3 regions of the Streptomyces glaucus genome follow, and region 3 is predicted to be linked to each of the others. Evidence: predicted binding sites of a transcription regulator. Region 3 holds the regulator's gene; each other region holds the start of a gene.
The links. The regulator HrcA, encoded in region 3, represses chaperone genes, less so after heat shock. The targets are predictions, from matches to a motif close to TTNGCACTCNGNNNNNCNGAGTGCNAA.
Positions count from the first base shown of each region.

Region 1: a site for HrcA is predicted at 1,618-1,644, ahead of groES (co-chaperone GroES). Genes of this name have one in related genera too.
Region 2: a site for HrcA is predicted at 1,679-1,705, ahead of groL (chaperonin GroEL). Genes of this name have one in related genera too.

Region 1 is NZ_BAAATK010000002.1:18,564-21,835, reverse strand. Features, by position in the region: gene ABD363_RS01515 (polysaccharide deacetylase family protein) at 1-616, shown strand, start outside; partial or broken gene ABD363_RS01510 (polysaccharide deacetylase family protein) at 613-1,359, shown strand; gene groES (co-chaperone GroES) at 1,791-2,099, shown strand; gene groL (chaperonin GroEL) at 2,219-3,272, shown strand, end outside.
Region 2 is NZ_BAAATK010000009.1:122,712-125,983, reverse strand. Features, by position in the region: gene groL (chaperonin GroEL) at 1-1,519, opposite strand, end outside; gene ABD363_RS09715 (cold-shock protein) at 1,894-2,097, opposite strand; gene ABD363_RS09710 (MoaD/ThiS family protein) at 2,538-2,813, opposite strand; gene thrC (threonine synthase) at 2,810-3,272, opposite strand, start outside.
Region 3 is NZ_BAAATK010000010.1:106,581-109,852, forward strand. Features, by position in the region: gene dnaJ (molecular chaperone DnaJ) at 1-619, opposite strand, end outside; gene hrcA (heat-inducible transcriptional repressor HrcA) at 620-1,636, opposite strand; gene ABD363_RS10530 (MBL fold metallo-hydrolase) at 1,812-2,543, shown strand; gene ABD363_RS10535 (DUF3097 domain-containing protein) at 2,575-3,272, shown strand, end outside.

The DNA.
Region 1 (3,272 bases), on a different contig from region 3:
CGAGGTCGACGACCACCGGGAACGGGACCTCCCCCCGGTCTTCACCACCGTCCCCACCCGGCACAAGGTCGTCTTCCTCACCATCGACGACGGCGCCGAGAAGGACCCGGCGTTCCTGCGGATGATGAGCGAGCTGAGGATCCCGTACTCCGCCTTCCTCAGCGACTACCTGGTCCGGAAGGACTACGGCTACTTCGAGCGGATGCAGCGGCTGGGCGTCACCCTCAACAACCACACCCTGCGCCACCCCTACCTGCCCGCGCTGTCGTACGCCCGCCAGAAGCGGGAGATCTGCGGCATGCAGGACGTGATCGAACGGCGCTACGGCAAGCGGCCGGTCCTCTTCCGCCCGCCCTACGGCAACTACGACCAGGACACGCTGCGCGCCGCCAAGGCCTGCGGCATCCGGTACGCCCCGCTGTGGAACGAGGAGGTCTTCGCCGACCGCTGGGAGTACCGCGAGTGGGACCGCGAACTGCGCCCCGGCGACATCGTCCTCAGCCACTTCCGGGGCCGGGGCGACTGGGAGGGCACGATGCGGGACATGGCCCGCCGCTTCCTGGACAAGGTGACGGCCGAGGGGTACGCGGTGGCGCGGCTGGAGGACTACCTGTGAGGCCGCGGCGGGCGGCGACCGGCCTCCTCGCGGCCGCCGCCCTCACGGCCGCCCTGACCGCCTGCGGCACGCAGCCGCCGACCGCGGCCCGGCCGGGCGGCGACGCGGCGCACGGCCACCGGCCGGGCGGCGCCCGGGAGCCGGCCGCCCGCGGCACGGGCCTGCCCCCGGTCGTCGACCGCGTCCCGACCCGCGACCGGGTCGTCTTCCTCACCTACGACGACGGCGCCGAGCGCGACCCCCGGTTCGTCGACCTGGTCCGCGCCCGGCGCCTGCCGGTCACCATGTTCCTCACCGACAGCGTCGCGGGACCGGCGTACGGCCACTTCGCGCGCCTGCGCGCGGTCGGCGCGAGCCTGCAGAACCACACCCTCGACCACCCCTTCCTGCGGGGCCTGCCCTACGCCGGCCAGCGCGCCGAGATCTGCGGCCAGCAGGACAAGCTCAAGTCCCGCTTCGGCGTCCGCCCCCACCTCTTCCGGCCGCCGTACGGCGCGTACGACACGGCGACGCTCCGCGCCGCCGCCGACTGCGGGATCACCGCGGTCGTCCTGTGGCGGGCGTCGGTGACGGGCACCGGCGAACTGGCCTACGCCCGGGGCGCCCCCCGCCTCCGGCCGGGCGACATCGTCGCCGTGGACCCCGACGAACCCACGGGCCTGTCCCTCCTGGACCGTACGAGACGCCTGCTGGGGGAGATCGAGGAACAGGGGCTGCGCGTGGGACGCCTGGAGGACCACGTCCGGATCCCCGGCCGGGGACCACGTACGGACGCGCGGCCCTCCGGCGCCGGCCGGGGACCGCGTACGGACGCCCGGCCCTCCGGCGCCGGCCCGTCCGGCGCCCGGGAACGGGGCCGTCCGGGAACGGAACCGTCCGGGAACGGGGCCGTCCGGGCCTGAGCGGGGGTCCGGGGGCGGCTCCCGGGGGCGGTCTCTCCGGCACCGGCCGGCTGCGCGGACGCGCGCCCGCGGGGATTTCCCGCGCCACGCCACGGGCAATTGGCACTCCGCTTGACCGAGTGCTAATCGCGGTCATAGTCTCGGCTCTGGCACTCCCCCCTGGAGAGTGCCAACAACGCGACGGGCAGGTCCGGCACCCGCGACGACGGATCGACCTGGTCGCCACCTCAGACAGTTAACCCCGTGAGATCTCCGAAGGGGGAGGTCGGATCGTGACGACCGCCAGCTCCAAGGTTGCCATCAAGCCGCTCGAGGACCGCATCGTGGTCCAGCCGCTGGACGCCGAGCAGACCACGGCCTCTGGCCTGGTCATTCCGGACACTGCCAAGGAGAAGCCCCAGGAGGGCGTCGTCCTGGCCGTGGGCCCGGGCCGCTTCGAGGACGGCAACCGCCTTCCGCTCGACGTCAAGGTCGGCGACGTCGTGCTCTACAGCAAGTACGGCGGCACCGAGGTGAAGTACAACAACGAGGAGTACCTCGTCCTCTCGGCCCGCGACGTCCTCGCGATCGTCGAGAAGTAAGTCGACGCCACCTCGACTCCTTGCTCTCCAGCTGCGCCCCTGGCCCCCGCGACCGATAAGAAGCCGGGCGCCCGGGGCGCAGTTGATTTCCCCTAGATCCCGAGAGGGCTCACGCTCCCATGGCGAAGATCCTGAAGTTCGACGAGGACGCCCGTCGCGCCCTTGAGCGCGGCGTCAACAAGCTCGCCGACACGGTCAAGGTGACGATCGGCCCCAAGGGCCGCAACGTCGTCATCGACAAGAAGTTCGGCGCGCCCACCATCACCAACGACGGTGTCACGATCGCCCGCGAGGTGGAGATCGAGGACCCGTACGAGAACCTCGGCGCCCAGCTGGTCAAGGAGGTGGCGACCAAGACCAACGACATCGCGGGTGACGGTACGACCACCGCGACCGTCCTGGCCCAGGCCCTGGTCCGCGAGGGCCTGAAGAACGTCGCCGCCGGCGCCTCCCCGGCGCTGCTGAAGAAGGGCATCGACGCGGCGGTCAAGGCCGTCTCCGACGACCTGCTCGCCACCGCCCGCCCGATCGACGAGAAGTCCGACATCGCCGCCGTCGCCGCGCTGTCCGCCCAGGACCAGCAGGTCGGCGAGCTCATCGCCGAGGCGATGGACAAGGTCGGCAAGGACGGTGTCATCACCGTCGAGGAGTCCAACACCTTCGGCCTGGAGCTGGACTTCACCGAGGGCATGGCCTTCGACAAGGGCTACCTGTCGCCGTACTTCGTGACGGACCAGGAGCGCATGGAGGCCGTCCTGGAGGACCCGTACATCCTTATCCACCAGGGCAAGATCTCCGCCATCGCGGACCTGCTGCCGCTGCTGGAGAAGGTCATCCAGGCCAACTCCTCCAAGCCGCTGCTGATCATCGCCGAGGACGTCGAGGGCGAGGCCCTGTCCACCCTCGTCGTGAACAAGATCCGCGGCACCTTCAACGCCGTCGCCGTCAAGGCCCCCGGCTTCGGCGACCGCCGCAAGGCGATGCTGCAGGACATGGCCGTCCTCACCGGCGCCACCGTCATCTCCGAGGAGGTCGGCCTCAAGCTCGACCAGGTCGGCCTGGACGTGCTCGGCACCGCCCGCCGCGTCACCGTCACCAAGGACGACACCACGATCGTCGACGGCGCCGGCAAGTCCGAGGACGTGCAGGGCCGCGTCGCGCAGATCAAGGCCG
Region 2 (3,272 bases), on a different contig from region 3:
TGGAGGCGGCGTTCTGCAGCGCGGAACGGGTCACCTTCGCCGGGTCGATGATGCCCTCGGCGACCAGGTCGACGTACTCGCCGGTCGCGGCGTTCAGGCCGTGGCCCGGGGTCAGGTTGCGCACCTTCTCCACCACGACGCCGCCCTCGAGGCCGGCGTTGACGGCGATCTGCTTCAGCGGGGCCTCCAGGGCGAGCTTCACGGCCTGGGCGCCGGTCGCCTCGTCACCCTCCAGCTCCAGCTTCTCGAAGACCTGGGAGGCCTGCAGCAGGGCCACGCCACCACCGGCGACGATGCCCTCCTCGACGGCCGCCTTGGCGTTGCGGACGGCGTCCTCGATGCGGTGCTTGCGCTCCTTGAGCTCGACCTCGGTGGCGGCACCGGCCTTGATGACGGCCACGCCGCCGGCCAGCTTCGCCAGGCGCTCCTGCAGCTTCTCGCGGTCGTAGTCGGAGTCCGACTGCTCGATCTCGGCGCGGATCTGGTTCACCCGGCCCTGGACCTGCTCGGCGGAGCCGGCACCGTCGACGATGGTGGTCTCGTCCTTGGTGATGACGACCTTGCGGGCCTTGCCCAGGAGGTCCAGCGTGGTGTTCTCCAGCTTGAGGCCGACCTCCTCGGAGATCACCTCGCCGCCGGTGAGGATGGCGATGTCGTTCAGCATCGCCTTGCGGCGGTCGCCGAAGCCCGGGGCCTTGACGGCGACGGACTTGAAGGTGCCGCGGATCTTGTTGACGACCAGGGTCGACAGGGCCTCGCCCTCGACGTCCTCGGCGATGATCAGCAGCGGCTTGCCCGACTGCATGACCTTCTCCAGCAGCGGGAGCAGGTCCTTGACGCTGGAGATCTTCTGGTTCGCGATCAGGATGTAGGGGTCGTCGAGGACGGCCTCCATGCGCTCCATGTCGGTCGCGAAGTACGCCGAGATGTAGCCCTTGTCGAAGCGCATACCCTCGGTGAGCTCCAGCTCCAGACCGAAGGTCTGGGACTCCTCGACGGTGATGACGCCTTCCTTGCCGACCTTGTCCATGGCCTCGGCGATCAGCTCGCCGATCTGGGTGTCGGCGGCGGAGATGGAGGCCGTGGAGGCGATCTGCTCCTTGGTCTCGATGTCCTTCGCCTGCTCCAGCAGGGCGGCGGAGACGGCCTCGACGGCCTTCTCGATGCCGCGCTTCAGGGCCATCGGGTTGGCGCCGGCGGCGACGTTGCGCAGGCCCTCCTTGACCAGCGCCTGGGCCAGGACCGTGGCGGTGGTCGTACCGTCACCGGCGACGTCGTCCGTCTTCTTCGCTACTTCCTTGACCAGCTCGGCGCCGATCTTCTCGTACGGGTCCTCGAGCTCGATCTCCTTGGCGATGGAGACACCATCGTTGGTGATCGTGGGGGCGCCCCACTTCTTCTCGAGGACGACGTTGCGGCCCTTGGGGCCGAGGGTCACCTTGACGGCGTCCGCGAGCTGGTTCATGCCGCGCTCAAGGCCGCGCCGCGCCTCTTCGTCGAACGCGATGATCTTGGCCATGTGAAGTGGTCCCTCCAGGACTGGGGGTGATTACTTCGGACCGCGCCCGCGCCCGCGACGGACGGCCCCGGCCGGTGGTTCCTTGCCCCACCCGGCCCGTGGCCTCACCGACCCGGTCCTTCCATTGTCACTCTCACCTTCAGAGTGCTAACGCAATGATTAGCACTCGCCCCTGCCGAGTGCAAGCGCCCCCGGGGGGTCCGCGGGCGCGCTCAGCCGGGCGCGAACACGGCGCGCCGGGCACCGCGCCCCGCCCCGCACCCCGCCGCCGGCCCGTCCCCGGCACGCCGAAGGCACGTCGAAGGGCCCGCACCCCGGGAGGTGCGGGCCCTTCGACGGAAGACGACGCCTGTACGGTTCGCCGGTCGCGCGTATCAGGCGGTGACGCGAACCATGTCGGCCTGCGGGCCCTTCTGGCCCTGCGAGATCTCGAACTCGACCCGCTGGCCCTCTTCAAGGGTGCGGTAACCGTCCATCTGGATCGCGCTGTAGTGGACGAAAACATCCGCACCACCGTCGACCGCGATGAAGCCGTACCCCTTCTCCGCGTTGAACCACTTGACGGTGCCCTGAGCCATGCCTAACTCCCCTATTACTGGCCCTTGCACAGATCCACACTTCGCGGATCCGGGTCATACCTCACCCCCCAACGGTTGGGGGTGTGCGCCGGAACGCGTCGACCGCGGCCGAATGTATCTGCCCAACTGCCGTCCGCAACAGGTCAATCGGACGAGAATTCCGGACGCAGCCGGCCTGGAATGTGGCGAGAATTCGCCGTAATTCAGGGCAAGTCGGGCTGCACAAAGAGCACATAAGCCGCGAAAGACGCCCACACTTTGGCTACATCTCATCGGGCGTGCGACAGGAACACGGGGGTACCGATCAGGGGATCAGCAGCGCGTTCCCCAACTCTACCGCGTTCAACCACACTGAATTGCCCCCTCCGCTTCTCTCACGGAGGGGGCAATGCGCAGAACGCTCGGTGACGGCCATTACCAGAGGTAACGGCGAATCCCGGTCAGCCGCCGGCGACCGCCGGAATGATGGACACGCCCGCGCCCGCGGGGGTCGGCGTCTGGAGCCCGTGCTCGAAGCGCACGTCGTCGTCGTTGACGTAGACGTTGACGAAGCGGCGCAGCCTGCCCTGGTCGTCCAGGACGCGGGCGGCGATGCCGGTGTGGTTCTTCTCCAGGTCCTCGATGACCTCGGCGAGGGTCGTGCCCTCGGCGCTCACCTCGGCCCGGCCGCCGGTGTAGGTGCGCAGGATGGTGGGGATGCGGACGGTCACGCTCATGCGAGGCCAGCCTCTCGGAAGGAGTCCAGGGTCGGGCGGATGGTGGCGGTCGGGCCGGTGCCGGCCACCGCGTCGAGGGTCTTCAGGCCGTCGCCGGTGTTGAGCACGACGGTGGTCTTCGCCGGGTCGAGGACGCCGTTCTCGATCAGCTTGCGCGTCACGCCCACGGTGACGCCGCCCGCCGTCTCGGCGAAGACGCCCTCGGTCCGGGCGAGCAGCCTGATCGCGTCGACGACCTGCTCGTCGGTGACGTCCTCCACGGCGCCGCCGGTGCGGCGCGCGACGTCGAGGACGTAGGGGCCGTCGGCCGGGTTGCCGATCGCCAGGGACTTGGCGATGGTGTTCGGCTTCTGCGGGCGGACGACGTCGTGGCCGGCCTTGAAGGCGGCGGACACCGGCGAGCAGCCCTCGGCCTGCGCACCGAAGATCTTGTACGGCCGGTCCTCGACGAGCCCGAGC
Region 3 (3,272 bases):
CGTCGCCGGCGCACTCCGGGCACGGCGTGGGCACGACCGTGCCGAAGCCCTGGCACTGCGGGCAGGGGCGGGAGGTCATGACCTGGCCCAGGAAGGACCGCGTGACCTGCGAGACCTCACCGCGGCCCCGGCACATGTCGCACGTCTGCGCCGAGGTGCCCGGCGCCGCGCCCTCGCCGTTGCAGGTGGTGCACACGACGGCCGTGTCGACCTGGAGGTCCTTCGTCGTGCCGAAGGCGGCCTCGTCGAGCTCGACCTCGATGCGGATCATCGCGTCCTGGCCGCGGCGGGTGCGCGAGCGCGGCCCGCGCTGCGACGCCGTGCCGAAGAACGCGTCCATGATGTCGGAGAAGTTCCCGAAGCCGCCGGCCCCGAAGCCGCCCGCGCCGGCGCCGCCGGACTGCGAGAGCGGGTCGCCGCCGAGGTCGTAGACCTGCTTCTTCTGCGGGTCCGACAGCACCTCGTAGGCGGCGTTGATCTCCTTGAACCGCTCCTGGGTCTTCGGATCGGGGTTGACGTCCGGATGCAGCTCGCGCGCGAGCCGCCGGAAGGCCTTCTTGATCTCTTCCTGCGACGCGTCGCGGCGCACGCCGAGTACGGCGTAGTAGTCCGTGGCCACCTACGACTCCGCCAGGATCTGTCCGACGTACCGTGCCACTGCGCGTACCGCTCCCATCGTTCCCGGGTAGTCCATGCGGGTCGGTCCGACCACGCCGAGCTTGGCGACAGCCTCGCCGCCCGAACCGTAGCCGACCGACACGACGGACGTGGAGTTGAGTCCTTCGTGGGCGTTCTCGTGACCGATGCGGACGGTCACTCCCGGATCCTTGGCCTCGCCGAGCAGTTTCAGGAGGACGACCTGCTCCTCCAGCGCCTCCAGCACCGGCCGGATCGTGAGGGGGAAGTCGTGCGCGAAGCGGGTCAGGTTGGCGGTGCCGCCGATCATCAGCCGCTCCTCGTTCTCCTCGACGAGTGTCTCCAGGAGAGTGGAGAGCACCGTCGAGACCGTACCGCGGTCCTCGACCTCGAAGGCCTCGGGCAGGTCCTCCACCAGGCTCGGCACGTCCGTGAAACGGCGGCCCGCGACCCGGCTGTTGAGCCGTGCGCGCAGGTCCGCCAGCGACGTCTCGCCGAAGGGCGCCGGGCAGTCGATCACACGCTGCTCGACCCGCCCGGTGTCCGTGATCAGGACGAGCATCACGCGCGCGGGAGCGAGCGAGAGCAGTTCCACATGGCGCACCGTCGACCGGGTCAGCGACGGGTACTGGACGACGGCGACCTGCCGGGTCAGCTGCGCGAGCAGCCGCACGGTGCGCGCCACCACGTCGTCGAGGTCGACGGCGCCCTCGAGGAAGTTCTGGATCGCGCGCCGCTCGGGCGGGCTCATCGGCTTCACGCCGGCCAGCTTGTCCACGAACAGGCGGTAGCCCTTGTCGGTGGGGATGCGCCCGGCGCTGGTGTGCGGCTGGGCGATGTACCCCTCCTCCTCCAGGGCCGCCATGTCGTTGCGGACGGTGGCCGGGGAGACGCCGAGGTTGTGCCGCTCGGTGAGCGCCTTCGAACCGACGGGCTCCTCGGTGCCGACGTAGTCCTGGACGATGGCGCGCAACACCTGAAGCCTGCGTTCACTGAGCATCCGCGCACACCTCCAGAAGTCGTCCGACCGCTCGGTCCTCTTCCCTGGTCCCTGGCACTCGGCGCGTGCGAGTGCCAGACTCCCCCGGCCAAGTGTACGGCCGTGGGGTACGCCCCGGGCAAGGCCGGGCGCGTACCGCCGTGCCGGGAGGGCACGCCACCGCTAGCGTCGCCGTATGACGGTGACTTGGGAAGAGGCGGGGTGGGAGCGGGTGGCCGCCGGGGTGGGGCGGCGCCGGCTGCCGGTGTGGGACTGCACCGCGGGGCTCGTCGTCGGCGCGGACGCGGTCCTGCTGATCGACGCCGGGTCGAGCCTGGCGGAGGGGGCGCGGCTGCGGGCCGAGGCGCGGCGGCTCGCCGGGCGGGATGTGACGCATCTCGCGCTGACCCACCCCCATTTCGACCATGTCTTCGGGGCGGCGGCGTTCGCGGGCGCGGAGGTGTTCGCGGCGGCCGGCGCGGACGGGGCGCTCACGCGCCGGCGCGGCCGCGAGGAGCTGCGCGCGGACGCGGTCCGCAACGGCCTGGACGCCCGGTCGGCCGAGGAGGCGGCGGAGCTGCTGGCCGCGCCGCGCCACCCGGTGCGCGGGGAGCGGGTCCTCGACCTGGGCGGCGGCCGCCGGGCGGTGCTGGCGGACGTGGGACCGGGGCACACCGCGCACGACCTGGCCGTGCTGGTGCCGGGCGACCCGGGGGTGGTGTTCTGCGGCGACCTGGTGGAGGAGTCCGGCGAGCCCCAGGCGGGCCCGGACGCCGTGCCGTCCCGGTGGCCCGCCGCCCTCGACCGGCTGCTGGCCCTGGGCGGCGAGGACGCGCGGTACGTGCCCGGTCACGGAGCGGTGGTGGACGCGGCGTTCGTCCGGGCGCAGCGGGACGCGCTGGCGGCGCGGTTCGGCGTGTCCGCGTGATCGCCCGCCGGCTTCTCCTATCGTCGTTCGAATGCGACAGTACTCGCCCGATCTGACCCCGCCGTGGAAGAAGTCGCAGCCGGTCCTGGAGGTCCCCGCGGAGCCCGGCCTGGTCGTCGAGGAGGCGGGCACCGGTTTCTGCGGCGCGGTGATCCGCTGCGAGGCGGGCACGGTGACGCTGGAGGACCGTTTCGGCAAGCACCGCGTGTTCCCGCTGCAGCCGCGCGGCTTCCTGCTGGAGGGCCGGGTGGTGACGCTGGTCCGGCCGGCCGCGAAGGCGCCGGCCCGGCCCGCCCGCACCGCCTCCGGCTCGGTGGCCGTCCCCGGCGCCCGCGCGCGCGTGGCCCGGGCCGGGCGGATCTACGTGGAGGGCCGGCACGACGCGGAGCTGGTCGAGAAGGTCTGGGGCGACGACCTGCGCGTCGAGGGCGTGGTCGTGGAGTACCTGGAGGGCGTGGACGACCTGCCGTCGGTCGTGGAGTCCTTCGCGCCGGGGCCGGACGCGCGGCTGGGCGTGCTCGTGGACCATCTCGTGCCGGGCACGAAGGAGTGGCGCATCGCGGAGTCGGTGACGAGCGAGCACGCCCTGGTGGTGGGCCACCCGTTCGTGGACGTCTGGGCGGCGGTGAAACCCTCGTCGCTCGGCATCGGGGCGTGGCCGCGGGTGCCGCGCGGGCAGGACTGGAAGACGGGGGTGTGCCGGGCGCTGGGGTGGCCGGAGAACACCGG